Regions from separate parts of the Paraburkholderia sp. RCC_158 genome, predicted to be linked through region 3. Evidence: predicted binding sites of a transcription regulator. Region 3 holds the regulator's gene; each other region holds the start of a gene.
The links. The regulator HrcA, encoded in region 3, represses chaperone genes, less so after heat shock. The targets are predictions, from matches to a motif close to TTAGCACTCNNNNNNNNNGAGTGCTAA.
Positions count from the first base shown of each region.

Region 1: a site for HrcA is predicted at 4,559-4,585, ahead of groES (co-chaperone GroES). Genes of this name have one in related genera too.
Region 2: a site for HrcA is predicted at 3,609-3,635, ahead of AB6809_RS10360 (co-chaperone GroES). Genes of this name have one in related genera too.
Region 4: a site for HrcA is predicted at 2,473-2,499, ahead of rpoH (RNA polymerase sigma factor RpoH). Genes of this name have one in related genera too.

Region 1 is NZ_JBFUPM010000012.1:63,927-71,129, reverse strand. It holds gene AB6809_RS22415 (hydroxymethylpyrimidine/phosphomethylpyrimidine kinase) at 1-438, shown strand, start outside; gene cysC (adenylyl-sulfate kinase) at 649-1,260, shown strand; gene groL (chaperonin GroEL) at 2,503-4,143, opposite strand; gene groES (co-chaperone GroES) at 4,196-4,486, opposite strand; partial or broken gene AB6809_RS22395 (IS110 family transposase) at 5,277-6,229, shown strand; gene AB6809_RS22390 (VWA domain-containing protein) at 6,628-7,203, opposite strand, start outside.
Region 2 is NZ_JBFUPM010000004.1:204,601-211,803, reverse strand. It holds gene AB6809_RS10375 (amino acid ABC transporter permease) at 1-712, shown strand, start outside; gene AB6809_RS10370 (amino acid ABC transporter permease) at 709-1,473, shown strand; gene groL (chaperonin GroEL) at 1,636-3,276, opposite strand; gene AB6809_RS10360 (co-chaperone GroES) at 3,295-3,585, opposite strand; gene AB6809_RS10355 (sugar ABC transporter ATP-binding protein) at 3,886-5,382, shown strand; gene AB6809_RS10350 (ABC transporter permease) at 5,379-6,458, shown strand; gene AB6809_RS10345 (ABC transporter permease) at 6,449-7,203, opposite strand, start outside.
Region 3 is NZ_JBFUPM010000014.1:48,952-56,154, reverse strand. It holds gene dnaK (molecular chaperone DnaK) at 1-100, opposite strand, end outside; gene AB6809_RS24320 (thioredoxin family protein) at 252-668, opposite strand; gene grpE (nucleotide exchange factor GrpE) at 722-1,309, opposite strand; gene AB6809_RS24310 (hypothetical protein) at 1,690-1,851, shown strand; gene AB6809_RS24305 (RNA-binding S4 domain-containing protein) at 1,823-2,230, opposite strand; gene hemH (ferrochelatase) at 2,240-3,310, opposite strand; gene hrcA (heat-inducible transcriptional repressor HrcA) at 3,504-4,523, opposite strand; gene AB6809_RS24290 (NAD kinase) at 4,842-5,744, shown strand; gene recN (DNA repair protein RecN) at 5,823-7,203, shown strand, end outside.
Region 4 is NZ_JBFUPM010000013.1:165,672-172,874, forward strand. It holds gene nagE (N-acetylglucosamine-specific PTS transporter subunit IIBC) at 1-1,348, shown strand, start outside; gene rpoH (RNA polymerase sigma factor RpoH) at 1,476-2,411, opposite strand; gene AB6809_RS23875 (acyloxyacyl hydrolase) at 2,772-3,335, shown strand; gene AB6809_RS23880 (nuclear transport factor 2 family protein) at 3,375-3,758, shown strand; gene ybiB (DNA-binding protein YbiB) at 3,761-4,732, opposite strand; gene AB6809_RS23890 (fumarylacetoacetate hydrolase family protein) at 4,984-5,682, shown strand; gene maiA (maleylacetoacetate isomerase) at 5,709-6,353, shown strand; gene ftsY (signal recognition particle-docking protein FtsY) at 6,451-7,203, opposite strand, start outside.

The DNA.
Region 1 (7,203 bases), on a different contig from region 3:
GATTCCGCCACGCTGCTCGCCCTTGCCCAACCGGACGGCGACGCCGAAGCGCCGAGCCTCGACGCGGCGATCTCGCATCTGCTGTCGCATGGCTGCGAATATATTCTGTCGACGGAAACGGGCACACACCGGCTCGTCAACACGCTTTTCAGCGAAGACGGCCAGTTGCGTCAGGACATGTGGGACCGCGGCAGCAACCGGATCATGGGCATAACCGACACGCTTGGCTCGGCGATCGCGGCGCTGCTCGCCAACGGTCAGGAACCTGCGGAGGCGGTTCGCGAAGCGCAGGAGTATCTGTATCAGGCGATACGCAGCGCGTTCCGGCCGGGCATGGGCGCCTATATGCCGGACCGCTTCTTCTGGGCCCGCGGCAGCGACGACGAAACGCCGCCAGCCACGGGCAAGGACGCGGCGCCCGGCGAAGCAAGACACTGACGCGCGCGTCGCCTTACTGCATTTTGCGAGTTTGGCGCGCGGTGCATGCCGCTGACGCAGCCGCGCGTCAGCCAGCCGCTTGATGGGATACGGTCCCGCGCCGTAGACTCTCGCCAGATTGCCTCGATTAGCAACGTCGGCTTAACTCCCGCTGTAATCAGAGGTTGCAATGCGTGCAAAAACCGCACGCCGCCATTCAGGAACACGAGAATGGAAGACTCCCAAAGTCCGGTGCGACGCTCTCACGGCACCATAACGCTACAAGACAGGATGCGGACTCACCGCCAGAAACCGGTCACGATCTGGCTCACCGGCCTGTCGGGAGCGGGCAAGTCGACCATCGCATTCGAACTCGAACGGCAACTGGTCGCGCAAGGCCACGCCTGCTATGTACTCGACGGCGACAACGTTCGCCACGGCCTCGGCAGCGATCTGGGCTTCGACCAGCGCGACCGCCACGAAAACATCCGCCGCGTCGCGCATGTCGCGCAACTGATGAACGACGCGGGCCTCATCGTTGTTGCAGCGCTTATTTCGCCGATGCACGCCGACCGGGCCATGGCTCGCGACATCATCGGCGCCGGCAGTTTCATCGAGACGTACTTGTCCGCATCGGTCGCCACTTGCGCAGGCCGCGATCCGAAAGGGCTGTACGCGAAGGCGCTGGCCGGCGAGATTCCCGCGTTCACCGGCATTTCGGCGCCGTATGAAACGCCGCTGGATCCGGAGCTCGCTATCGATACTGCTACCCTGACGCCGAGCGAAAGCGTCGCCGGCATCTTCGGATACTTGCGCGAGCACTTTCTCGCCCTCGCTGCATAGGCGAACGGGCATCGCCGCTCTAATACGTCGGGAGGTGGCGACAATGCAGTTGGTCTCCACCAGTTGTCGTGCGGAGAGGAATACGACGCGATGCTCACCGGCTCGCGCAACTTGCGGGGGTCTGGACAGCGAGCGACGGCCGGGGCCTGGTGCGAATCGTCGACCTTTGATAGAGCCTCCATCCAGCATGGTCCTCTCGAATCTGCCACCTGCTTACCTGAGATCGCGGTCTGATGCAGCCCTTCAAAAGCCGTTACCGCTGCTCCAGCGACTCGTCGAAGTGAAGCAACTTCAACCAACAAGGTACTGCTTGACGAGGCGCAGGTTCGCGTCAACGTTGAAGTTGACGGGAACTTCGCACTTGACTCCGCGCGAGGCGCGAAAGCGCCGCGCGGCACAACAACCAATAGTTTTTCAATGGCCGTTTGAACCCGACCGGACTCAAGCTCAGCGCAAGCAGTTGGCGGCTGTGCCACTTGCTTACGATCGTGTCGTTGGCAGATGCGGCAGGCGTCTCTCATGCCACACAGACGTGGTCCACTCGCGAGGTTCCAAGTGTAGCGGTGCCGATAGTCGTGGTAACCTTCCCGTCGGCATGAATTCCCTGAACGGAGACCGACAATGAACCTAGGATTGTTCGTCCTTCTGCTGCTGGCGCCGATCCTAGTCTATGGTGGTTACATGACACATCGGGGCCGTAAGCACGATCGTGAACGTCGGTATCCTCGTGTTCCGCGCTGAATAGATTTCCAGGGTTTGGTCTCCGATCGATATTGGTCAAAGGCTGCACCTTCGAGGGTGGCCTTTTTGTTACCTTTTCCTATCTCCGGAACCTCCGATTTGCCGGTCCCCCATGGCGGCTGCACTTCTGCCAACAGTCGACACGACTGTTCGCAGTGTGGTCACGCTCATCGCCAGGGTTCTGAGCCGTACCGCAATTGAACCGAAGCGGTAACCCACGCAAACTTTGTCGACGAAAACTGTCTGAACCGGTTCAGCCTCCGATCCTCGACGCCGTGGCCTGCAAAGCAGTCGAACCGCCGTCTTAGCCTGTCGGTTGAGCGCGTCAACTCGGAGGCTGATCAGGGGTAACCGGCAACCAAGTCCAGCAAAGCTCCATACCAAAGAAAAACCCGCAGAAATGCGGGTTTTTCTTTGGCAAGGCGCACCTCGCGGTGCGCTTTCGCATGTGCTCCCGACTGAGCCTGTAGACCAGGGCCCAACCGGGGAGCGGACACGAAATTACATGTCCATGCCCATGCCGCCCATGCCGCCAGGCATGCCGCCAGGCATCGGTGAGTCTTCCTTCGGCAGTTCGCAAACCGCTGCGTCGGTCGTCAGCAGGAGACCTGCTACCGATGCTGCGTTTTGCAGTGCCGTGCGCGTGACCTTCGTCGGGTCCACGACACCGGCGTCGACCAGGTCGACATACTCGCCGGTCGCTGCGTTGTAGCCGTAGTTGCCCTGGCCAGCAGCAACTGCAGCCACCACGACGCTGGCTTCTTCGCCGCCGTTCGTGACGATCTGGCGCAGCGGCTCTTCCATTGCGCGCAGAACGATCTTGATACCTGCGTCCTGATCGGGGTTAGCGCCCTTCAGGCCGGCGATCGCGGTACGTGCGCGGATCAGCGCAACGCCGCCGCCAGCAACGATGCCTTCTTCCACAGCTGCGCGCGTTGCGTGCAGTGCGTCTTCGACACGTGCCTTCTTTTCCTTCATTTCGACTTCGGTCGCAGCGCCGACCTTGATCACTGCAACGCCGCCTGCCAGCTTGGCAACGCGCTCTTGCAGCTTTTCACGGTCGTAGTCCGACGTTGCTTCTTCGATCTGCTTGCGCACTTGCTTGACGCGCGCTTCGATGTTCGCACCTTCGCCAGCGCCGTCGATGATCGTCGTGTTTTCCTTGCCCACTTCGATACGCTTCGCCTGGCCCAGTTCTGCCAGCGTTGCCTTTTCGAGCGTCAGGCCGGTTTCTTCAGCGATGACCTGGCCGCCGGTCAGGATCGCGATGTCTTCCAGCATGGCCTTACGGCGATCGCCGAAGCCCGGAGCCTTCACAGCAACCGTCTTCAGAATGCCGCGGATGTTGTTCACCACCAGCGTTGCCAGTGCTTCGCCTTCGACGTCTTCCGCAATGATCAGCAGCGGACGGCCAGCCTTGGCGACCTGTTCCAGAACCGGCAGCAGATCACGGATGTTCGAGACCTTCTTGTCGTGCAGCAGCACGAACGGGTTCTCGAGCACGGCAACTTGCTTGTCCGGGTTGTTGATGAAGTACGGCGACAGGTAGCCGCGGTCGAATTGCATACCTTCGACGACGTCCAACTCGTCTTGCAGCGACTTGCCGTCTTCGACGGTGATCACGCCTTCCTTGCCGACCTTGTCCATTGCTTCAGCAATGCGGTCGCCGATCGACGAGTCGCTGTTTGCCGAAATCGCGCCAACTTGAGCGATTTCCTTGTTGGTCGTGCACGGCTTGCTGATCTTGCGCAGTTCTTCGATTGCAGCCGTAACAGCCTTGTCAATACCGCGCTTCAGGTCCATCGGGTTCATGCCCGATGCAACGTACTTCATGCCTTCGCGGACGATCGACTGAGCCAGGACCGTTGCGGTCGTGGTGCCGTCACCTGCGTTGTCGCTGGTCTTGGAAGCCACTTCCTTGACCATTTGCGCGCCCATGTTCTGGAGCTTGTCTTTCAGTTCGATCTCTTTTGCGACCGACACACCGTCCTTGGTGACCGTCGGGCCGCCGAAGCTGCGTTCCAGGACAACGTTGCGGCCCTTCGGACCCAGCGTGACCTTCACAGCATTCGCGAGGATGTTCACGCCTTCGACCATCTTGGCACGGGCGGAATCACCGAATACGACGTCTTTAGCTGCCATCTTCTAACTCCTTGAATTCTCTGGATATAACCGTGTAAGTAGCGCTTTGCGCTTACTTGTTCACCACGGCCATGATGTCTTCTTCGCGCATGACCAGCAGTTCGTTGCCGTCGACCTTGACGGTCTGGCCTGCGTACTTGCCGAACAGAACGCGGTCGCCAACCTTCACGTCGAGGGCGATTTGCGCGCCCTTATCGTCACGCTTGCCCGGGCCGACGGCCAGGATTTCGCCCTGATCCGGCTTTTCTGCTGCGGCTTCGGGGATCACGATGCCCGACGCGGTCTTGGTTTCTTGATCCAGACGCTTGACGATCACGCGATCATGCAAAGGACGAAGGTTCATACATACTCCTCTCTTGATTGAGACTGAAGAACGCTTGGAAAACCCGGCTGGCCGAGCCAACCGGCGAAGTTGTTAGCACTCTCGTGCGACGAGTGCTAATTATATGGACAGGTGGTGACAAATTCAAGAAGGGAGGGATCGTTGGCGAGGTTCGTCCAACTTTGAACCCGGTTTACTTCAGCTTGAACCGCGAGTGTGCTCAGCAGGACAAATTACCCTTGTCATACAAAGGCTTACGGTCACGAATCGCCGCAATCTGACGCGGCAACCTTTATGTCCGACCCGCCAGATTCGATGTCCCAGGAAACCCACACAAGGTCGGTAAATACCCTTAACGCCGACCTTCAGGAGCTTAGCCAGCAAGCAGCTCGCCGTCAGAAGTAGCTGATCGAAGCCGATGGCGAATTCCGGCAAGTTACGCTGCGCCGCGGATATGCCGGGCGCGCAGGTCTAGCGGCCCGGCGTCTCCCGAGACGGACGCAGCCGTTTCACGTTCAAGTTAACGGGCGAGTTGAGCGCGGAATCTGAGCTTCCGGACTGATCTCGACCCCAGAACGGTCCTTCAGTCTCATCCTTAACGGTCATTCGTCCGGCGGGAAATAGCCCTGATCCGCTCGCTGCAGATGCCGTCGCAAGGAAGCGAATCTCCGCTAGTGCAAGCATGTGTCGCTTCGCCGATGCCACGTCCTCCGTGTTGACTATCGCCTCGGTTGACGCAAGACAGCGATCTACGGCAAGTTTCGCATCCGCGAGATTGAGATGCACGCACCGGCGAATCGTACAGACAGCTCGTCGCACCGAGTTCCTGGAGCACTTTTAATCGCGAACGATGCCTTTGTCGGGATGGAGGCTTGCGGAGGTTCACAGCACGGGGCGCGTCGTCTTGTTGAGCTCGGGCACGAGGTCAAGTTGACGCCTGTCAGGCTGGTCAAGGCGTTCGTCACAGGGAACAAGAATGACGTAGCCGAGACGCGTGCCATCTGGACACCGGCAAAACACCCGGGCGTAAGGGCCGTGCCGGTTAAGACTCAAGCCAGCAGGCCGTTCTTGCGTTGCCTCGAATGTGGCAGCAGCTTGTTACATTCCGACGCTCCCAGTCCAACTGCCTGAGCGGTTTGCTGGGGCAGTACGCAGAAGTAACGAGCGTTGGGCGTGCGGCAATGAACCGGGCCGTGCCAGACGTCCTGCTGCACCTCGATTCACGCCTGCGACGGATATCGATAGATTCTCTTTGAGAGCAATGGCAGCGCCTAGTCGATATCGACAAACAGATTGCTGTCATCGAACAGCGACTACGTGCATGGTTACGTGAGAACCCGGCCTGCACGACAATCGCAGACATCCTGGGCGCGGGATTCCTCTCTGTTACTGCCGCTGCCGCCTGCATGAGCGACCCCAACGCCCTCCGTTCCGGGCGGAATTCGCGTGTGGCTTGGGCGTGCCCCCGCGAAGTTAGGAACTGGTGGCAAGGTCCGCCTGCTTGGTATCAGCAAGAGAGGAGACCGATATCTGCGTACTCTTGTGATTCACGGTGCCCGCTCCGTCATGGAACATGTCAAAGACCCAAGTTCATGAGCTGTGCAAGTAAGTATGCGCCGTCCGCTCCATGTCGTAGTCGTTGCGATGGCAAACAAGATTGCCCGAACTATATGGGCTCCGTTGGCCCACGGTCGCTCATACAGCGCTAGCTACCCCCCCCCCCGTCGCGGTGACTTGACCTGCCACCGTACCACGTCGTTCTGATTCTCAACTCTATCGTTCAAGGTTGCGCAACGTGATGTTGCAATGGCAAACAGGTAAGACTGGGACTCATCAAACCTGCATCGTCCTCCGGACAAGACAGTCCGTGGCAAAAATGAGGATTGAATCAGCGGATTCCATGGGGCCGGCGGGCGTCGATCTACACGGGCAAAATATAAAACTGCAGCCTGTATCTGTTCGACGACGCAACAAGTCCTTGGCAAACCCGAGGCGTCTATATAAAGAACGATGGAAGTAAAAAATCCCGCGGAAGCCGTGAATTGCTCCTGTCGCTGCCTGGCTCGACAATTGCGCCAGACGCGGCCCGCAGCGGCATCCTTCCCAGAGACCACAGACTCGAATCATCCTCCCATGAGGCTGTGCATCAACTCGACTCACGGTCACTGCGTGAGACGCAGCACACCGAGGTTGCCCGCGATCTGCTGGAAGATCGCATCGAGCGTCGCATTGGTCGGCGCGTGAAAGTAGTTGCCTGGCGACGCGCAGTTTCGCATCGTTGTCTGTGCGACCGAACTGGATGCGTCGCTGCCGAACGTGATCGCATAGATGATGATGCCGTCGTCCTTCATCGCGTTGCAAACGGCAAGCTGAAAAGCGTTGATGTCGGTCACCGAGGTAGTCGATCCGTTCGAAAGAGACGAGCCGTCGGTGCGCGTTACAGTCGGCGCTTTCAACGCGCTGCTTCCCACACCCGTCAAACCGTTGAACGACGGCGCGGGCATGATCCCGTTTGCGCTGCCCGGATCGTTTTCGCCGTCGGTCAGCACAATGGCGACGCGCTGCAAGCCCTGAGTGGTCTCTACACGCGGCAACGTGCTGTCTGTCGACGCCCAGCCATTGCCATTCGACACGCTGTTCGACCAGGTCGATGACAACATGCGCCAGCCCCATAGCAACCCAGTCGGGATCATCGTGGAGCCTGCCGCCTGCATGTTGCCGATGGCGGTCTTCAGCGT
Region 2 (7,203 bases), on a different contig from region 3:
GCGCTATCTCGGCTGGCTCGCGCACGGCTTCCTGATCACGCTGATCCTGTCGGCGTGCGTGAGCGTGTGCGCGACGTTGCTTGGATTCGGGCTGGCAATGGCGCGCATCGCGCAACATCGTGCGGTCGCCGCCGCGGCGAAGCTCTACGTACTCGTGTTTCGCAATTCTCCGTTGCTGGTCCAATTGCTGTTCTGGTACTTCGGCGCGGCAACGCTGCTGCCTTCCGCGTGGATGACGTGGCTGAACACGCCGCATGTCCTGAGCGCCGGGCCGTTTGCGCTGCACTGGCCGAGCTTCGAACTGTTCGCCGGCTGGCTCGGGCTGACGTGCTACAGCACGGCCTTTATCGCCGAGGAGTTTCGCGCCGGAATCCGCGGCGTGGGCATCGCGCAATATCAGGCGAGCGCGGCATTGGGCATGACGCGTTACGCGACCTTGCGGCACGTGGTGCTGCCGCAAGCGGTGCGGATCGCCACGCCGCCGCTCGCGGGGCAATACATGAATATCGTGAAGAACTCGTCGCTGACGATGGCGATCGGCGTCGCCGAGTTGTCGTATGCGTCCCGCCAGGTCGACACGGAAAGCTTCCGGACTTTTCAGGCGTTCGGCACGGCAACCGTGCTGTATGTCGGCACCATCGCGCTGATCGAAATGGCTCTCGTGATCTGGCAGCACACGGGCGTACGCGCGCTGCAACGGGGGCGAGCATGACCGCCCTCGAGTGGCTGCCGACGCTGCGCTATCTGCTGCTCGGTGCGTTTCCCAACGGGCCGCTGGGCGGCGCGGCGCTGACGGTCGTGCTCTCGGTGGTGTCGGCGTTGCTGTCCGCCGTCGTGGGACTGGCGGGCGGCGTGGCGCTCGCGCTGACACGCGGCGGCGCACGTCTGCTGCTGCTCGGAATCGTCGCGTTTTTCCGCGCAATTCCGGTGCTGATGCTGATCTTCTGGACCTTCTTCCTGATGCCGATGCTGCTGCATATCGACGTGCCGGGTCTGGTCGCGGTGGTCTGCGCGCTGTCGCTGATCGGCGGCGCGTATCTATCGCATGCGGTGCATGCGGGGATCGTGTCGGTCGGCGCGGGCCAGCAGCAGGCGGCGCTGTCGCTCGGGCTCACGCGCTGGCAGGCGTTACGTTACGTGGTGCTGCCGCAGGCGGTGCGCATCATGCTGCCGTCATTCGTGAATCAGTGGGTGTCGCTCGTCAAGGACACGTCGCTCGCGTATATCGTCGGCGTGCCGGAATTCACGTTTCTCGCCAATCAGGTCAACAGCCGTCTGATGATTTATCCCGCGCAGATTTTCGTATTCGTCGGGATCGTGTATCTGCTTTTGTGCTCCGCGCTGCAATGGATTGCGTCTCGCATGTTGTTGCGGGAACGGCGGGCTCACGCCACGCGTATCGATGCGGCAACAGAAACGGAAACCGAAAGCGGTACGGTGCGCGATGAACAACACGGCGTGGCGGTGCGTTGATGCGATGAGTTTGCGCATCGGCTGCGGGCCGTGGGCGAGAGCGGGGGAGAGGTAGAACAGACACAGGCCGGCTCGCGACAAAGCGAATACGGGCCCGTGTCCCTTGCGTTTAACCGCGCGCAGTGCAAGCGCGCGATGCCTTGCGGCAGACGGTACGGGTACTTAGAAATCGAGTCCCGGCCCGCCCGCGCCGGGACCGCCCGGCTGTCCCGCTGCCGGCGCATCTTTCGGTGCTTCATGGACGGTCGCGTCGGTGGTGAGCAGCAGACCCGCGACCGATGCCGCGTTTTGCAGCGCCGTGCGCGTCACCTTGGTCGGATCGAGCACGCCCGATTCCACCAGGTCGCCATACTCGCCGGTCTGTGCGTTGTAGCCGAAATTGCCCGTGCCTTCCGCCACTTTCGCGACGACCACGCTGGCCTCTTCGCCGGCATTCGTCACGATCTGCCGCAGCGGTTCTTCGAGTGCGCGCAGCACGATCTTGATGCCCGCATCCTGATCGGCATTCACGCCCTTGAGCGCACTGATAGCCTGCTTCACGCGAATCAGCGCGACGCCGCCGCCCGGCACGATGCCTTCCTCGACAGCGGCACGCGTTGCATGCAGCGCGTCGTCGACACGGTCTTTCTTTTCCTTGACCTCGATCTCGGTCGCGCCGCCCACCTTGATGACCGCCACGCCGCCCGCCAGTTTCGCGACCCGTTCCTGCAGTTTCTCGCGATCGTAGTCCGAACTGGCTTCCTCGATCTGCGTGCGAATCTGCTTCACGCGTGCTTCGATGTTCTTGCTGTCGCCCGCGCCGTCGATGACGGTGGTGTTTTCCTTGCCGACCTCGATCCGCTTGGCCTGACCGAGTTCCGCGAGCGTCGCCTTCTCTAGCGACAGTCCCGTTTCTTCGGCGATCACCTGGCCGCCGGTCAGAATCGCGATGTCTTCGAGCAGCGCCTTGCGGCGATCGCCGAAGCCCGGAGCCTTGACCGCGACGGTCTTTAGAATGCCGCGAATGTTGTTGACCACGAGCGTAGCCAGCGCTTCGCCTTCGACATCTTCCGCGATGATCAGAAGCGGGCGGCCGGCTTTCGCGACCTGTTCCAGAACCGGCAGCAGATCGCGAATGTTCGATACCTTCTTGTCGTGCAGCAGCACGAACGGGTTATCGAGCACGGCCACCTGTTTGTCCTGATCGTTGATGAAATACGGCGACAGGTAGCCACGATCGAATTGCAGACCTTCCACCACGTCCAGCTCATCGTCGAGCGACTTGCCGTCTTCCACGGTGATCACGCCTTCCTTGCCGACGCGGTCGATCGCTTCGGCAATCCGCTGGCCGATCGACTCTTCGCCGTTGGCCGAGATCGTCGCGACCTGAGCGATTTCCTTGCTGGTCGTGGTCGGCCTGCTGATCTTCTTGAGCTCGTCGATCGCGGCGATCACGGCCTTGTCGATGCCGCGCTTCAGGTCCAGCGGATTGAGGCCCGCCGCCACATACTTCTGTCCTTCACGGACGATGGCTTGCGCGAGCACGGTCGCGGTGGTGGTGCCGTCGCCGGCGGCGTCGCTGGTGCGCGAGGCGACTTCCTTCACGAGCTGCGCGCCGATGTTCTGCACGCGGTCCGGCAATTCGATTTCCTTGGCGACCGAGACGCCGTCCTTGGTCACGATGGGCGAACCGAAGCTGCGTTCGAGCACCACATTGCGGCCCTTCGGACCGAGCGTGACCTTGACCGCATTGGCCAGAATGTTGACGCCTTCGACGAGTTTCGAGCGGGCGACGTCGCTGAAAATGATTTCTTTTGCTGCCATGATTTGACGCTCCGTTCGTTATTGAGTGACCACTGCCACGACATCTTCTTCGCGCAGCACGAGCAGTTCGTTGCCGTCGACTTTCACCGACTGTCCCGCATATTTGCCGAACAGCACGCGCTCGCCGACCTTGAGGTCAGGTTCGACGCGCTTGCCGTCGCTATCGCGCTTGCCCGGACCAATGGCGATAACTTCGCCCTGATCGGGTTTTTCGGCAGCGCTTTCTGGGATCACGATGCCCGAAGCGGTTTTGGTTTCCTGGTCGAGACGCTTGACGATCAGGCGGTCATGCAAAGGACGTAGGCTCATGGTTCGATATCCGCGTGTGAGTTTTGGCACTCGTCGTTGGTCAGTGCTGACCGGAATCGAGTATAGAAAGAAGAGCGCGCGTTGCTCCAATAAGCGATTCATCGAAGGTTATGCGCGTTTGGCATTTGGGTGGAGGCTAGTCGCCCGTTGCTTGCCGTTCGGTCTCCGGGCCGATATCGGGCCCGGGAAGAGAAAGCGGTCACACTATCGATATGAGCAACGCTTCGTTGGCCGGCTGATATCCGCTAGCTACGATGGTCGGTCATTCGCTACGAGCGCAGTTACGCTGCGCGCTCTTCGATGGCCGTTCCCATTCTGACCGTCGCCGCCGTCTCGAAACGCTTCGGCCCCACGCTGGCGCTCGATTCCGTCGACTTCTCGATCAGCGCCGGTGAAGTCGTCGCGCTGATGGGCGCCAACGGCGCGGGCAAATCCACACTCGTCAAAATCTTGAGTGGCGTTTATCGCCCGGACGGCGGCAATCTGAGCTTGCGTGGCGAGCCGTTCCAGCCCGCGTCGCCGCATCACGCGAAACAGCTCGGCATTGCGACCGTCCACCAGTCCATTGCGGATGCGGTGGTGCCGACGCTTTCCATAGCGGACAACCTGTTGCTCGACCGCCTGTGCGATCCGGCCTCGCCGTGGCGCGCGCCGCCGGCAGCGCGCATTCGCGACGCGGCGCCGTTGGCCGCGCGGGTAGGGCTGGACGCCGATCTGGCTGCGCCCTTGGCGTCGCTGTCGCTCGCCGCGCAGCAGCTCGTGACGCTGGCGCGTGCTTTGGCTACGCGACCGGCGCTGCTGATCCTCGATGAACCCACGGCCAGTCTTTCCGAGCCGGAGGCCGAGCGTCTCTTTGCGTTGCTCGAGCGCTTGCGCGATGAAGGTGTTGCGATTCTGCTGGTATCGCATCGGCTCGGCGACCTGCGTCGTATTGCGCAGCGCGTGACAATTGTGCGCGACGGCCGCATCGTCTCCGACTTACGCGCGCCGATCGATTTCAACGCCGCAGTGGAAACGATGATCGGCCGCAAACTGCGCAGCGATCGCAACGCGGCCGTCTCCACTCATGCTGCTCTCTCCGCTCAGAAGCCCTGCTTCAGCGTACGCGATCTGCAATTGACGCCCGGCAGCGTCCCCTTCGATCTGGACGTGCAGCAAGGCGAAATCGTCGCGATCGCCGGGCCGGTCGGCGGGGGCAAGTCGCGTTTTGCACGGGCCATTTTCGGCGCGATCCGCACAGCGTCCGGCACGATGACGCTCGACGGCAAGCCGTGGCGTCCGCGCTCACCTGCCGACGCAATCCGCGCCGGTGTCTTCCTCGCGGGCGAAGACCGTTGGCGTACGTCGCTGTTTCCGGACAGCGTACCGTTCGCGTCGATCGCGGGCACGCTCAGCTTTCCGTTTCTCACGCGCTGGTTCAGGCGGGGCGTGGTCAAGCGCGGCCGCGAACAGCGCGCCGCAGCCGACGCAATCGACAACTTCGGGATTCGCTGCACGGGTCCGGATGACCGGCTCACGCGTCTATCAGGCGGCAATCAGCAGAAAGTCGTGCTCGCGCGCTGGCATGCGCAGCCCGCGCGTTTGCTGCTGCTCGACGAACCGTTTCAGGGCGTCGATGCGGGCGCACGCGCCGATATCGTCGATACGTTGCGGCGTCACGCCGGCCAACGCGCCACGCTCGTTTTCGTCAGCGATCTCGAAGAGGCGCTCGAGATCGCCGATCGCGTCGTCCGTTTCGATCGGGCCACGCTCGAGCCTGCCGCCCATTCCGACCTCAATCTCCACGCTCACTCATGAAAACCAGCTCTTCGATTGCATCCGAGGCCGTCGATCAAAACGCTCATGCGGCACGAACCCCGGTCGCACGCAAAGGCGGCGCATTGCGCAGCCTGCGAGGCCACCTCGAACGAACCGGTATGCTCCTCGTGCTCGCGCTACTGATCGTCGTCTTTGCGCTCAACCAGCCGGCGTTTCTGAATATCGACAACCTGTTCAGCATTTTGCAGTCGGTGTCGATTGTGGCGCTGCTCGGAATCGGCGTGACCGTGACGCTTGCGGCGGGCGGTTTCGATCTGTCGGTGGGCAGCGTGGCCGCATCGGCGCAGATGGCGGCAAGCTATGTGTTGATCGTCTGGCACGGCAATACGCTCGCGGCAGTCGCCGCGTGCCTTGTCATCGGCGTGCTGGCGGGTCTCTTCAACGGCCTGCTGATTACGCGCCTGCGCGTGCCGGATCAGCTTGCCACGCTCGGCACGCTGTTTCTGCTGGCCGGCTTGCAATTGATACCCACAGGTGGCCGTTCGCTCGCCACGGGTACTATCCTGCCCGACGGCACGGAAACGACCGGCGTATTCCCCGATGCGTTCCTGGCGCTCGGACGTCTGCGTCTATTCGACGTCGTGCCGCTGCCGGTGATCGTGCTTGCCGTGTTGACGGTGGTGGCTTGCGTGCTGATGGAATGCACGCGCTGGGGCCGCGTCATTTACGCAATCGGCGGCAACGAGACGGCGGCGCGTCTGGCTGGCGCACCGACTGCGCGCTACCGGATCGCCGCGTATGTCGTGTCGGGCGCGATTGCTTCGCTGGGCGGCGTGCTGATTGCCGCGCGTGTCGGCCGTGGCGATGTCAGCGCGGGCCATTCGATGCTGCTCGATGCCGTCGCGGCATCGCTCGTCGGATACGCGGTGTGGGGCGCCAAGCGGCCGAACGTGTTCGGCACGGTCGTCGGCGCGGTGTTCGTCGGTGTGTTGTTGAACGGCTTGACGATGCTCAACGCGCCGTACTACATGCAGGATTTCATCAAGGGTGTGCTGCTGGTCGGCGCGTTGGCATTTACGTTTAGCGTGGGACGTGGCGCGGAATCTCACGCATAACGGGCGCGGCGCTGAGCGAAGCTGACGGCCAGCACGGCGAAGATCAATGCGCCGGTCGCCACTTGTTGCCAGTAGAAATTCCAGCCGATCAGCAAGAGTCCGTTTGCGACCAGACTGAGCAGCAGCACGCCAAGCAAGGTGCCGACGACGCCAGGACGGCGCGTCGGCGACAACGTGGTGCCGATAAACGTCGCACCGATCGCATTGAGCAGATAACCGTTGCCGGCCTGCGGAACGTACGCTTTGACGGTGGACGAAAGCAGCAGTCCCACGACGCCATAAATCAACGCGCTGGCGATAAAAGTCACTGCCGTGATCGTCGCCACCGGCAGCCCCGAATAGCGCGCAACGCCAGGTTGCGCGCCAAGCGCCGTGATCGCCCTGCCGAACGCGGAGCGCGAAAGCGTGACGTGTACGATAAGCGCCAATGCAGCGACGATCCATAACGGCACCGGGAGGCCGGCTACGGCGCCATGCGCGAGCGCACTGAATAGCGGCGGCAACGCCATATTCAACAGATACACGGGCTGTCCGCCATCGGTCGCGAGTTGTTGCACGGTTTGTCCGATGAACAACGTGCCGAGCGTCGCGAGAAACGGTGCGATGCCGAGTCTGCCGATCAGCACGCCGTTGAACGCGCCAATTACGAATGCGGCGGCGAGACCGCCGAATGCCGCCGGCAACACGCCCACATGATGTGCGCTCAACAGCACGAACGCGAGACTGGCGACGTCGATAGACGTGC
Region 3 (7,203 bases):
GCGCACCTTCCGAGTTCTCGATCACCTTGACCGAATTGCCTTCCATGATCGCCACGCACGAGTTGGTCGTGCCGAGGTCGATACCGATGATTTTGCCCATTTTTACTAATCTCCTGACTTTGATCGCTGCGGGAAGCGCCCTGTTTGCCGTTTGGCGGCAAGGCGATCCGCCCTGAATTCACACTGCACTGAACATAAGTGCGTCCGCATCGTTTTCAAGACCTCTTTTGCGATGCGGTCTTTAATTTTTTTCAATCGACCGGCGTTTCACCCGGCGTTTGGCCAGAAACCGCCTGAATCTTCTGCCGCGCCGCGGCGACAGCGGCCTGGAACTGCCCAAGACCGTGCCAGCCGGTTGCGCGGCCAAGCCGTTTGCCGCGATGAAAAAAGAACCACGTAGGCACGCCGTGAAGCATGAAGCGCCGCCCGAGCTCGCGGTGCTCGTAGACATTGCTGTGAAACCACCGCAGACCGAGCGCCCGGATCGCCTCAGGTTGCGCCAGCATCGCCTTCTTCGCGATCTCGCAATTGAAGCAGTCGAGGCCCCAGAAGAACACCACCGCGAGTTCGTCGCCTGCTTCGGCGAGGCCCGCGTCGAACGATTCGGCGCTCAGCTCCTTCATGTCGAAGACCGAAAACGCGGTTGCGTCGACGGGACTGTTGGCCATGATCGGGTTACCTAGTGTCTACGTGGACCTGGCGAACTGCCTGCGACGGGCGCTTACTTCGGCGCGGCCACCGTCACGAGCGCCGGACGCAGCACGCGGTCGGCGATCACGAAGCCCTTTTGCAGCACGGCGACCACCGTGTTCGGCTCCTGATCCGCCGGCACCATCGAAATGGCCTGATGGCGATGCGGGTCGAACTTCTCGCCGACCGGATTCAGCGCGACGACGCGGCCCTTCTCCAGCGCGCCCGTGAGCTGGCGCAGCGTGAGTTCGACGCCTTCGCGCACTTTCGCGAGGTCGTCGGAAGAATGGGCGACGGCAGCTTCCAGGCTGTCGATCACCGGCAGCAGATGCTCGGCGAAGCTCTCGATGGCAAATTTATGCGCCTTCGCGACGTCTTCCTGCGCGCGGCGACGCACGTTCTCGGTCTCGGCCTTGGCCCGCAGGAAGCTCTCCTGCAACTCGGCGATCTTGGCCTGCGCTTCAGCCAACGCAGCTTCGGCACCCGTGGCTGCCGGCCTGTCCGTGGCGACGCTCGCCGCGGCTTCCTGCTCGGGAGTGGCCGCCTCGGCGGCCGGGCGCTCGGTTTCGTCCGCGGGCGTGGGATTCTGGCTCGTCGGGTTCTCTTGCGTGTTTTCCATGTCGCTAAAAGTCGTTAAAGATTTAAAAGCCAACGGCGGCGGCAACGCATGAATGCGCCGCGACTTTTGTGCGTTGCAAAATCGCGACAAACATTCGAACGCGCCACCGCGTATCGGAACGGCAGGTGGGGCCGCAAGCGCCCATTTCAAGCGCCTCGGCCGAAATTTTCAGAGCGGGCGCCGCTGGCGGAAACGCGCGGTTACAACCATTAGCGCGGCGCAATCAGATTCAGATTGAGCGCGAACAGCAAGTGACCTATGCTCCAGTAACGCAGCGGAAAAACCTCGTTAACCCTAATCTGACGTAATCCTTTCCGCCCTCTTGCAATTTCCACCCGGCTAGCTCGTTTCTTTGCTGCAACATCCCATAAGGGGGTACCGTGAAACTGACCTTTGCAATCTCGGTGGTCGCACTGGTACTCGTTGCGGGCACCACGACCATCTGTATGTCCGGGGCGGTCAACGACCACACCACCGAATACGGCGGCGTGAACGCGACCATGGAACAGCTGTTCAATCCCCACCTGAAAATCTGTCGATAGTGCGGCGGTCGCGCTTGGTCGGGCGGCCATGCAATGCCTCGGCCGGCTCGCGATAAGTTTTGCGGCGCTCCTGCTCGGCCTTGCGTTTTTCGCGGCTTTCGTCGGTCTCGGCGTAGAGCGTCTGCGCGACGGTCGCCGGACCGCGCACCTCGCACACGCCCAGCACCTGCACCTGCCACACGAAGCGCTCGATCTCGATCTCGACCAGGTCGCCGACCCGCACGTCCTTGGCGGGCTTCACATTGGCCCCGCCGATGCGCACGCGGCCTTTCTCGACAGCATCCGCCGCGAGCGAACGCGTCTTGAAGAAGCGCGCCGCCCAAAGCCATTTGTCGATGCGCAGTTTCGCGCCCGGTTCGGTTGAAATCCTGTAGTTCATGAAGTCTCGTCAAGCCGCTGTGTTATGCGGCACGGGTACTGCCTGCACCGGCCAGCCTTGCAGATTCTGCGCGACGATTTCGCCGAGCGCGGCGATCCATGCCTGCGACGCGTTCACACACGGAATGCGGTGAAATTCCTTGCCGCCCGCATGCAGGAATTCGTCGCGCACTTCCATGCCGATTTCTTCGATCGTCTCCAGGCAGTCGGCCGTGAAGCCCGGACAAAACACATCAGCACGCCGCACGCCTGCCGCGCCGAGTTCCTTCAACGTGGGCGCCGTGTAGGGCTGCAGCCACTCGGCCTTGCCGAAGCGCGACTGGAAGGTGATGCGGCATTCCACCGACGTCAGGCCAAGCGCCTGCATCAGCAACGCGCCGGTTGTCTGACACTGCTCGTGATACGGATCGCCGAGATCCAGCGTGCGTTTGGGCACGCCATGAAAGCTCAACACGAGTTTGTCGCCCGCCGCGAAATCCGGCTGGCCATGAAGATGCCAGTAGTGACGCACCTGCGCCGCGAGCGCCGCGATATATGCCGGATGATCGGCGTATTGACGCACCGTGCGGATCTCCGGCTGATTGCGCATGCGCTTCATCGCGGAGAAGGCGTCGTCGAAAGCGGTCGCCGTGGTCGACGACGAATACTGCGGATACATCGGCACGAGCAGCACCCGCTCGGCGCCCGCGAGCTTGAGCTGATTCAGCATCGCCGGAATGCCCGGCGTGCCGTAACGCATCGCGTATTCGACGAGCACCGTGTAGTCGTTCAACTGCAGCAGATGGCGCAACGCTTCCACCTGCTTTTCCGTATAGACGCGCAGCGGCGAGCCTTCGGGCATCCAGACGGCCGCATATTTCTTCGCGGACGCGCGGCCTCTGAACGGCAGGATCAGCAACCGCAGAATGATCTGCCACAGCAGCGCCGGAATCTCGACCACGCGAGGGTCGGACAGGAACTGCGCGAGATAGCGGCGAACCGCCCGCGGAGTTGGCGCGTCGGGCGTGCCGAGGTTAATCAGCAGCACGGCAACACGGTGCGACGTGGCGTTCTGCGAAGGCCGCTCGAGGTCGAAGCGCATAGGCTATAGCCGGATAACCGCAGTGAGCGGAGGGTTGAACAGGTGAGATTCATTATAGCGGTGCGCCCTATGGCGGCGGCCTTCGTGGCCGCGCGCCCCAGGCGCCCCTGGCCGTTCGGCTAATTGGCAAGCGGCGCGCGCTCGCGCATGATGTGCCGCATCGACCGCCGCGGCGTTGACCGCTACTGCTGACTTACTGCTGACTTAGCGTGAGCGAAAGCAGTCTTGCCGTGATGTCCACAATCGGGATGACGCGGTTGTACGCCATCCGCGTCGGGCCGATCACGCCGAGCGTGCCGACGATCTTGCCGTTCACCTCGTAGGGCGCGGTGACGACGCTCATTTCCTCGATAGGCACGAGGTTGGACTCGCCACCTATGAAGATCTGCACGCCGGCCGCATGACTCGACACATCCAGCAACTGAAGGAGACTGGTCTTTTGGTCGAACACATCGAACAGCTTGCGCAGGCGCGCCATGTCCGAGGAAAGATCGGCTACTTCGAGCAGATTGCGCTCGCCCGAAATCAGCACGGTCTCGCCGGTGTCGGATTCGTCCGTGCTCGCCGTGACGGCCGCGTGCATGAGCGTGGTCATGTCGCCGCGCAACTGGTCGATTTCTTCGCGCAGGCGGCGGCGCACTTCGTCGAAAGACAGGCCGGCGAAGTGCGCGTTGATGTAGTTCGAAGCCTCCACGAGCTCGGACGGCGAAAAGTCGCGCTGGGTCGCCATCATGCGGTTTTGCACGTCGCCTTCGGGCGTCACGATGATGAGCAGAATGCGCTTGTCCGACAGCCGCATGAACTCGATCTGCTTGAACACGTGACTGCGCCGCGGCGTCAGCACGACACCGGCGAACTGCGACAGATTCGAGAGCACGCTCGCCGCGGCCGCGACGATTTTCTGCGGCTCGCCTGCCTGCAGCGTAGTCTTGACCGTGCGGGTGACGGCTTCTTCGTCCGCGGCGGATTCGACCGTGAGCATGGTGTCGACGAACAGCCGGTAGCCGCGCGGCGTAGGAATGCGTCCCGCCGAAGTATGCGGACTGATGACGAGCCCGAGATCCTCGAGATCCGACATGACGTTGCGGATGGTTGCCGGGCTCAACTCCAGGCCCGAATAGCGCGACAACGTGCGCGAGCCGACCGGCTGACCTTCGGCAATGTAGCGCTCGATCAGCGTTTTCAGGAGGGTTTGTGCGCGAGGATCTAGCATGACGAAAAATTTTAGCTCAATGAGGCGACTACCGCGAGCGCCGACGGCGCCCATCACCGGCGAATTTCCCGCCGCCCGCCGGGACCGCGCCTTGCGCTCGTTCCAGCACAACGTGCCGCATTGTGTCGGGCGTGCCGCCGGCCCCGTTGCCGACGGTCCGGCCAGCCGCGCGCCGGTGCGGTTTGCGCGGCGCGCATGTCATCAAGGCTTCACCATTCTAACGATAATCCCGCACTGCGCTCACGGCCCGCTGCGAACGGCCGGCCGCCGCGTCCCGGCCCCGTTCTTTTCAGGCCCTACCTATGGTGTAATGCCGGCATGCAAGTAACCAGCCAGTTCAAGACTGTCGCGCTCGTCGGGCGCAACAATACGCCGGGCATCCGCGACCCGCTGACCGCGCTCGCCACGTGCATCGCGAAGCGCGGCTTCGAAGTCGTTTTCGAAGCCGACACCGCGGCCGAAATCGGCGTAACCGACTATCCGGCGCTGCGCCCGGCCGAAATCGGCGCGCGCGCCGACGTGGCTGTCGTGCTCGGCGGCGACGGCACGATGCTCGGCATCGGCCGGCAACTGGCGCCGTACCGCACGCCGCTCATCGGCATCAATCACGGACGGCTGGGCTTCATTACCGACATCCCGATCTCCGACATGAGCGTGACCGTGCCGCAAATGCTGGCGGGCAACTTCGAGCGCGAGGAACGCGTGCTGCTCGAAGCGCGCATCATGCGCCAGGGCAATCCGATCTATCACGCGCTCGCATTCAATGACGTCGTGGTGAATCGCAGCGGCTTTTCGGGCATGGCGGAGCTGCATGTGTCGGTGGATGGGCGCTTCATGTACAACCAGCGTTCGGACGGACTGATCGTCGCCACGCCGACCGGCTCGACGGCGTACGCGCTGTCGTCGCAAGGGCCGATTCTGCATCCGCAACTGCAGGGCATCGTGCTCGTGCCGATCGCGCCGCATGCGCTGTCGAACCGGCCCATCGTGCTGCCGGACGATTCGAAGGTCAGCATCCAGATCGTTTCGGGGCGCGAGGTGAACGTCAATTTCGACATGCAGTCGTTCACGTCGCTGGAACTCGGCGACTCAATCGAAGTGCGCCGCTCGCGTCATACGGTGCCGATGCTGCATCCAGTCGGCTACAGCTATTTCGCGACGCTGCGCAAGAAGCTGCACTGGAACGAATACCCGTCGCACGAGGAAGATCCCAAGCCCTGACCGGCGCGGACGCCGGACCGCAAGCGCGCAGTTCGTAAAACCCGATACCAAGCTCACCGACAAGCACAAACGACTTCCATGCTTCGCCACCTCTCGATACGCGACTTCGTCATCGTCGCCGCGCTCGACCTCGAATTCGACAGCGGCTTTACCGTTTTCTCCGGCGAAACCGGCGCCGGCAAGTCGATCCTGATCGACGCGCTGGCGCTCGCGCTGGGTGCGCGCGCCGACGCGAACGTCGTGCGGACCGGCGAGACCCGCGCCGACATCACCGCCGAATTCGACACGCACGCGCAAGTGGACCAGTGGCTCGACGAGCAGGCGTTGAGCGCGGCCGCGGCGGACGGCCAGCACGGCGGCACTGTGATGCTGCGCCGCGTGGTGGATGCGAACGGCCGCTCGCGCGCGTTCATCAACGGCACAGCGGCGACGCTCGCGCAACTGCGCGAAGTCGGCGAAATGCTGGTGGATATTCACGGCCAGCACGCGCATCAATTGCTGATGCGGCCCGACGCGCAGCGCGAGCTGTTCGACACGCATGCAGGGCTGACCGAGCTGTCCGCGAGCGTCACGCGCGCGTGGCGCGCCTGGCGCGAGAAGGTGCAGGCGGTCGAGCACGCGCAAACCCGCGACCGCGAATTGCAACTGGAACGCGAGCGTCTGGCATGGCAGCTTGCCGAGCTGGACAAGCTCGCGCCGCAGCCGGGCGAATGGGAAGAAGTCAACGCGGAGCATCGGCGGCTGTCGCATTCGGCGAATCTGATCGACGGTGTGCAAGGCGCGCTGAATGCGCTCTCCGAATCGGACGAGGCAATGATCACGCACCTGGCGTCGATCGTCTCGAAGGTGCGCGACCTTGCCGATATCGACCCGGCCTTGAACGACGTGCTGGCCGCCCTCGAGCCCGCCGAGATCCAGCTTCAGGAAGCCGCGTATTCGCTGAGCCATTACGCGCAGAAGCTGGAACTCGACCCGGACCGGCTCGCACAAGTCGAAAAGCGCCTCGACGCATTGCATTCGGCGGCGCGCAAATTCCGTTTGCAGCCCGAAACGCTGCCCGAGGAACACGAGACGCGCCGCGCGCAGCTTGCCGCGCTCGACGCCGCCGCGGACCTCGACAGCCTGCACGCAGCCGAAGCCAAAGCGCGCGAGGACTTCCTCGCCGAAGCAAAGAAGCTCTCGAAGGCGCGCGCCAAGGCCGGCAAAGCGCTCGGCGCCGCGGTCACCACAGGCATGCAGGAACTGTCGATGAAAGGCGGCAGCTTCGAGGTCGCGCTCGTGCCGTTACCCGAAGGCGGCGCGCATGGCCTGGAGCAGGTCGAGTTCCGCGTCGCCGGCCACGCGGGCGTGCCGCTGCGGCCGCTCGCGAAGGTCGCGTCGGGCGGCGAACTCGCGCGTATCAGCCTTGCGCTCGCCGTGATCGCGAGTGCCGCGAGCCCGACGCCCACACTGATCTTCG
Region 4 (7,203 bases), on a different contig from region 3:
CGTGGTCTGTCTCGCGCTCGGCATTGTGTTCGGCTACGTGTGGCAGCCGGTGCAGGGCGTGATCGATACGGCCGGCCATTGGCTGACCACGGCGGGCGCGTTCGGCGCATTCGTGTTCGGCGTGCTGAACCGGCTGCTGCTCGTGACGGGTTTGCATCACATCCTCAATTCGCTGACGTGGTTCGTGTTCGGCAGCTTCACGCCGCCGGGCGGCGCGGCGGTGACGGGCGACCTGCATCGCTTCTTCGCGGGCGACCCGACTGCCGGAACGTTCATGACGGGCTTCTTCCCGGTGATGATGTTCGGCCTGCCGGCCGCGTGTCTCGCGATGTTCCATGAAGCACCGAAGGAGCGCCGTGCGGTGGTGGGCGGCTTGCTGTTCTCGATGGCGCTCACGTCGTTCCTCACGGGCGTGACCGAGCCGATCGAATTCAGCTTCATGTTCCTCGCGCCGGTGCTGTACGTGATCCACGCGTTGCTGACGGGTCTCGCGCTCGCGATCTGCTCGGCGCTCGGCATTCACCTCGGCTTCACGTTCTCCGCGGGCGCCATCGACTACGTGCTGAACTACGGTCTGTCCACCAAGGGCTGGCTGGCGATTCCGGTTGGCATCGCGTATTCGGTGGTGTACTACGGGCTGTTCCGCTTCTTCATCCGCAAGTTCAACATGGCGACGCCGGGCCGCGAACCGGCCGCTGCCGACGAGCAGGTCGAATCGTTCACGGCTGGCGGCTTCGTTTCGCCGGCTGCCGGCGCGGCCGTGCCGCGTGCGCAGCGCTATATCGCGGCGTTGGGCGGTGCGGCGAATCTGTCGGTGGTGGATGCGTGCACGACGCGTCTGCGTCTGTCCGTCGTCGATTCGAACAAGGTCTCCGAGAGCGAACTGAAGACGATCGGCGCGCGCGGCGTGCTCAAGCGCGGCGCGACGAACGTGCAGGTAATCATCGGACCGGAAGCGGACATCATCGCGGATGAAATTCGCACGGTGATCGGGCAGGGCGGCGGTGACGCGGTTGCGGCAAAGCCGGCTGCTTCGGCTGCGGCTGCAGGCGTGGCCGTTGCAACTGGCGCGGCGAACGGTCCGCTCGATCCCGATCCGTTGCGCTGGCTCGCGGTGTTTGGCGGCGCGGGCAATGTGGTGTCGCTCGATGCCGTCGCGGCGACGCGTCTGCGTATCGTCGTGCGCGATCCGTCGGCGGTGGATCGTCAGCGTCTCGCCACGCTCGATACCGCGTGGGTGTCGGCGGACACGTTCCATATCGTCGTCGGCGATGCTGCGCGGCGTTACGCCGAAACGCTGGCGACCCGCATGCCGGCGAGCGGCGGCGCGGCGCCTTTGCCAGCGTGATTGGATGACGGCGGCAGCCAGGCTGCCGCCGCTCACTTCGCGCTGAGAGATCACAGCGCGTATAAAAAAACCCTGCCGTCGTGAGACGGCAGGGTTTTTCACTTACAGCGGTTATTCGAAATGAACGTTACGCGTACTCGGTCAGCGCGCCGCGCATCTTCTTCATCGCGCTGGCTTCGATCTGGCGAATGCGTTCCGCCGACACGCCGAACTCGTCCGCCAGTTCGTGCAGCGTCGAGCCGCCCGAACCATCGTCCTGCACCTTCAGCCAGCGGGCTTCGATGATGCGGCGGCTGCGGGCATCGAGTGCCTCCAGTGCCGTCGCGATACCGTCGCTCTGCAGCTTGTCGCGCTGACGCGAGGCCAGCACGGCGGTCGGCTCGCTGTGCGAGTCGGCGAGATACGCAATGGGCGCGTACGACTCTTCGCCGTCTTCAACCTGGCCTTCCAGCGCGATGTCACCGCCCGACAGGCGCGTTTCCATTTCGGCTACTTCTTCGCGCTTGACGTTCAGTTCCTTGGCGAGACCTTCGATCTCGTCCGGCGTGAACGAGCCCAGGCCCTGCTTGTGGCTGCGCAGATTGAAGAACAGCTTGCGCTGCGCCTTGGTCGTGGCGACCTTCACCATGCGCCAGTTGCGCAGAATGTATTCGTGGATCTCGGCCTTGATCCAGTGCATCGCGTACGACACCAGACGCACGTTCTGTTCGGGATCGAAGCGCTTCACGGCCTTCATCAGGCCGATGTTGCCTTCCTGGATCAGGTCGGCGTGCGGCAGCCCGTAGCCGAGATAGTTGCGCGCGATCGAAACGACCAGCCGCAGGTGCGACAGCACGAGCCGGCGCGCGGCCTCGAGGTTGTCGTGCTCGCGGAATTCTGTGGCGAACTGGCGTTCTTCTGCCGGCGTCAGCATCGGAATCCGATTTACGGCCTGGATGTAGGCGTCGATGTTGCCCAGTTGACCGGGCAGCAGGGAGGAATGCGAGAGCGCCAGCGCACCTGCCGGAGCGGCCTTAGCCGACGACGGGCTCAGAGTACTCGGAAGGGTCAATGCATGGCTCACGTGGAAAACTCCTTTGGAATCAGGCAAAAGCTTGTTCAGGTAACGACTCCAGCGTTGGATGTTAGCACTCTCGTTTTCCGAGTGCTAATACTTAGAGGCCGTAGGGGCTTCCAAGTTCCGTAAATTCCTATCGACATCAAAGATTCAATAGCCATGATACGCCCCTTCAAAGCGCAATGCAGAGACGTATTAATTACCTGACAAAGCGCCTTCATTTATCACTTTCGACCGATTTTTTCACTTTTTAACGTCAGTAATTGCGAAAATTTAAGTTTCTTAAGATGATCCGCCGACTTCGGATTCTCTTTAGAATAAGCAAGACTGTTACAGATCGTTCAACCTGTTGAGCTCGGGTGTCAGATGAACAACAAAAAGAATGTCGTGCGTGGACTGGCTCTAAAAAGCGTCTGCGCGGCCCTGCTGTTTGGCCTTTCAGGCGTCGCCGCAGCGGATCAGTTCGGCATCCAGGTCGCCGGCGGCCTCGGCGATCACCATGTCAAGAAGCTGGATCTCGGCTTTGTGTGGGACCCGAATCTCACGTGGTGGCAGATCGGCGACTGGCATTTCGCGCTGATCGGCGAGGCGCACGTGGCCTGGTGGCATACGAACGAAGGCAATGTGCACGAGAACATCGGCGAAATCGGTGTGACGCCTATCATTCGCTTCATCAAAGGATCGGGAACGATCCGGCCTTTCGTCGAGGCCGGCGCGGGCGTGCGGCTCCTCACGAGCCCGAGAATCTCTTCGACCTTCACGCTTTCCACGGCGTTCCAGTTCGCCGATATGGCCGGCGTCGGCGTGCAATTCGGCGGCCGTCAGCAGTACCAGGCCGGCTACCGCTTCCAGCATGTGTCGAACGGCGGTATCAAAGAGCCGAATCCTGGTATAAATTTCCACCAGCTATATCTGCAATATAACTTCTGACCGTGGCCGCTACGGCTCACCGGTACAAGGGGCTGAGCAATGGCGGCAAAGACAATCGAGGCGATTCGCGGGCTGGAGCGGGAACGCTTTCGCGCAATGGTCGACGGCGACGGGCAGTCGCTCGACGCGCTGCTCGCCGACAACCTGAGCTACGTCCACACGAACGGCAAGCGCGAAACGAAGCAGCAGTTCATCGACGGCATTACGGGCGGACGCCGCCGCTACCGACAGATCGAAGTGCAGACGCAGGACGTGCTGCCGGTCGGGCGGGAAACCTGCGTCGTGACGGGCCGCGCGCTGATCGAGATGGAAGCGAATAACGGCGCGCTGCTTTTCCCCATTGCCTACACGGCGATCCACACGCAGGAAGAGGGCCAGTGGCGCCTCATTGCGTGGCAGGCAACGCGCTGCGCAATCGAGTGAGCTTACGACGGCGTTCTGGCGACATCCACGATCAGTTCGACTTGCCGCTCGATCGCGCCGGGCACCGGCGCCTCGCCGCGCAGCACGGCGCTGATCCACGCCGCGGTCGTCGCGGCGTCGCGCGCTTCGGGTAATTCGACCTCCGGCGCGTCGCGCGACGAGCGCTCATGCGGCACGCGCGTCTCGCGGATGCCGTCGTGCAGCCAGTCGATCTGCACCTGACGCCGCGTGTCGGCCACTGCTTCGCCTTCGGTGCCGCGCGCGAGCAGCGCGCCGCCCTGCGCCGCCTCGGGATGCGCGCTGAAGAGTTCCGTCAGGCTGTCCCGATACGGCGGATGCGTGTAGTTCACGAGCCGCAGTCCGGCGGGCGCGAACGGCTGGAGAATTTTCACCAGCGTGTGCGTCGAGTTGCGCACGCCCATGCGCCGACGCAGCGCGAGCAGATGCGCGAGCTTCGGCGCGAGAACATCGATGGACGCAAAGGCCACGCGCCGCTCGGCGAGGCCGTCTTCGATATCGTCGTGCGAGCTTGCGTGCGGAATCCGCAGATGCGTGAAAATTTCGGCGCTCGTCACGCGGCCGGGATCGTCGGTGACGCCGTGCACGAGAACCGGCACGCCCTCGCGCGCGAGCAGCAGTGCGAGGAGCGGCACGAGATTCGGCTGCTTGCGCGCGCCGTTGTAGCTCGGGATCGACACCGGGCTGAACTCGCCCGGCGGCAGATGAACCGGCTCGAACGACGCATGAGCGCCGGCGAGCATCGCGGCGAGTTCGTCGGCGGTTTCGCCTTTCACGCGGTAGGCGAGCAGGATCGCGCCGAGCTCGAGTTCGCCGACGCGGCCGTCGAGCATGGCGGTGTAGAGCGCGCGGGTGTCGTCGGCGGTGAGCGCGCGGGCGCCGTTCGGCCCGCGGCCGATCTCCTTGATGAAGCGGGCGCACGGGAACGGGTTGGCGGTGTCGGCGGAGTCTGTCATGAGGGCAATGGACTTGCTGGCGCGCCGATTTTGAGCCGGCCGCCACGGTATTCAAGGGACGTTGTCTGGTGTGAGTATCGCATCTATGGCGCTGCGGCGAGATCCTGGCAACGGCGTGGCAATGGCGCGGCGCTGTCGCGAACGGCTGCCGGACTGACGCGCGCCGCCTGTTGCCGCGCGTTAAACTGGCTGTCTGTTTGTCTGTCTATCGCCGCGCCGCGGCTCGTGTCTATCAAACAACGGAGAACCGGATGAGTTACGTATTTGCACCGGCACCGGTAGTTGCAGTGCCGGTTGTCGGGTCTAGCGAGCAGTTCCCTGTGCGTCGCATTTACTGCGTCGGCCGCAATTACGAGGCGCATGCCCGTGAGATGGGACACGATCCGGATCGCGAACCGCCGTTTTTCTTCGCCAAGCCCGCGGATGCCGTTCTGTATGTGCCGCCGGGCGAGACGGGCGAATTCCCGTATCCGTCGCAGTCGAAAAACGTGCACTTCGAAATGGAACTGGTCGCGGCCATCGGCAAAGGCGGCAAGGACATTCCGGCCGACCGCGCGCTGGATCACGTCTACGGCTACGCGCTCGGCCTCGATATGACGCGCCGCGATCTGCAGGCCGAGGCGAAGAAGCTCGGGCGTCCGTGGGATACCGCAAAGGGCTTCGATCACTCGGCGCCGCTCGGGCCGATCCATCCGGTTTCTACGGTCGGCCACGTCGGAGAAGGCGCGATCTGGTTGTCCGTCAACGGTGAGGACAAGCAGCGTTCGGACGTGTCGCAGCTCATCTGGTCGGTGGGCGAAACTATCGCTTATCTGTCGACGCTCTTCGCGCTGCAACCCGGCGATCTCATCTTCACGGGCACGCCGGAAGGTGTCGGCGCGGTCGTGCGCGGCGATCTGATGAAAGGCGGCGTGGATCGGCTCGGCGAGTTGAGCGTGCGCGTCGTCTGACGCGGGGATGGGGAGGAGACAACAACATGAAGCTCTACAGCTATTTCCGCAGTTCGGCGTCGTATCGCGTGCGCATCGCGCTCAACGTGAAGAACCTGCCGTACGAGTATGCGCCCGTGCATCTCGTGCGGGACGGCGGCGAGCAGTTGAAGCCCGAGTACCGCAAGCTGAACGCCGACGGCATCGTGCCGACTCTGGTGGACGGCCACGAGGTCATGCCGCAATCGCTCGCGATCATCGAGTATCTGGAGGAAACGCATCCGGAGCCGCCGCTTCTGCCCAAGGCGCCGCTCGATCGCGCGTATGTGCGTTCGGTGGCGTTGCAGGTGGCGTGCGAAATTCATCCGCTGAACAATCTGCGGGTGCTCAGGTATCTGAAACACACGCTTTGTGTCGACGACGATGCCAAAGACGCGTGGTATCGGCATTGGGTGGAAGCCGGCTTTGCGGCGCTCGAGACGCACCTCGCGAGCGACGCACGCACGGGCAAGCTTTGCTTCGGCGACGTGCCGACGCTCGCCGACGCCTGCCTGATTCCGCAGGTCTTCAACGCTCAGCGCTTCAAGGTCGATACGGCGAAGTTTCCGACGATCCAGCGCATCTACGATCACGCGATGCAAATCGATGCGTTCGCGCGTGCGGCGCCGGGCGCGCAGCCGGACGCTGAATGAAGTGACGGCGGTGAATGCGAAAAGGGCACTCCGCGGAGTGCCCTTTTTCGTTTGGCTTCGTTTCCCTTCGTTTCCCTTCGTCTGCCTGTGCCGGCGCTCAGCCGCCGAGCAACGCGTCCGAAAACTCCTCGGCGCTGAAGGGCTGCAAATCCTCGACCTTCTCGCCGACGCCGATGAAGTAAACCGGAATCGGCCTTTGCCGCGCGATTGCCGCGAGAATGCCGCCCTTCGCCGTGCCGTCGAGCTTGGTGACGATGAGACCGGTGAGGCCGAGCGCGTCGTCGAAAGCCTTGACCTGTGCGAGCGCGTTCTGCCCGGTATTGGCATCGATCACGAGCAGTACCTCGTGCGGCGCGCCGTCCTGCGCCTTGCCAATCACGCGCTTGACCTTGCGCAGCTCTTCCATCAGATGCAGTTGGGTCGGCAGACGGCCGGCCGTGTCGGCCATCATCACGTCGATCTTGCGCGCCCGCGCGGCGCCGACCGCGTCGAAAATCACGGCGGCAGGGTCGCCGCTTTCCTGCGCGACTACGGTCACGTTGTTGCGCTGGCCCCAGATGGCCAACTGCTCGCGCGCGGCCGCGCGGAACGTGTCGCCGGCGGCCAGCAGCACCGACTGGTCGAAGCTCTGCAGATGCTTGGCGAGCTTGCCGATGCTGGTCGTTTTGCCCGCGCCGTTGACGCCGGCGATCATCATGACGAGCGGCTTGGCTCGCCCGAGCATCAGCGATTTTTCGAGCGGCTTCAGAAGATCGACGAGCAGCGTGCGCAGCGCGGTCTTGACCTGCTGCGGCTCCGTGAGACGCTCAGCGCGCACTTTCTCGCGCAGCGCTTCGAGCAGGAATTCGGT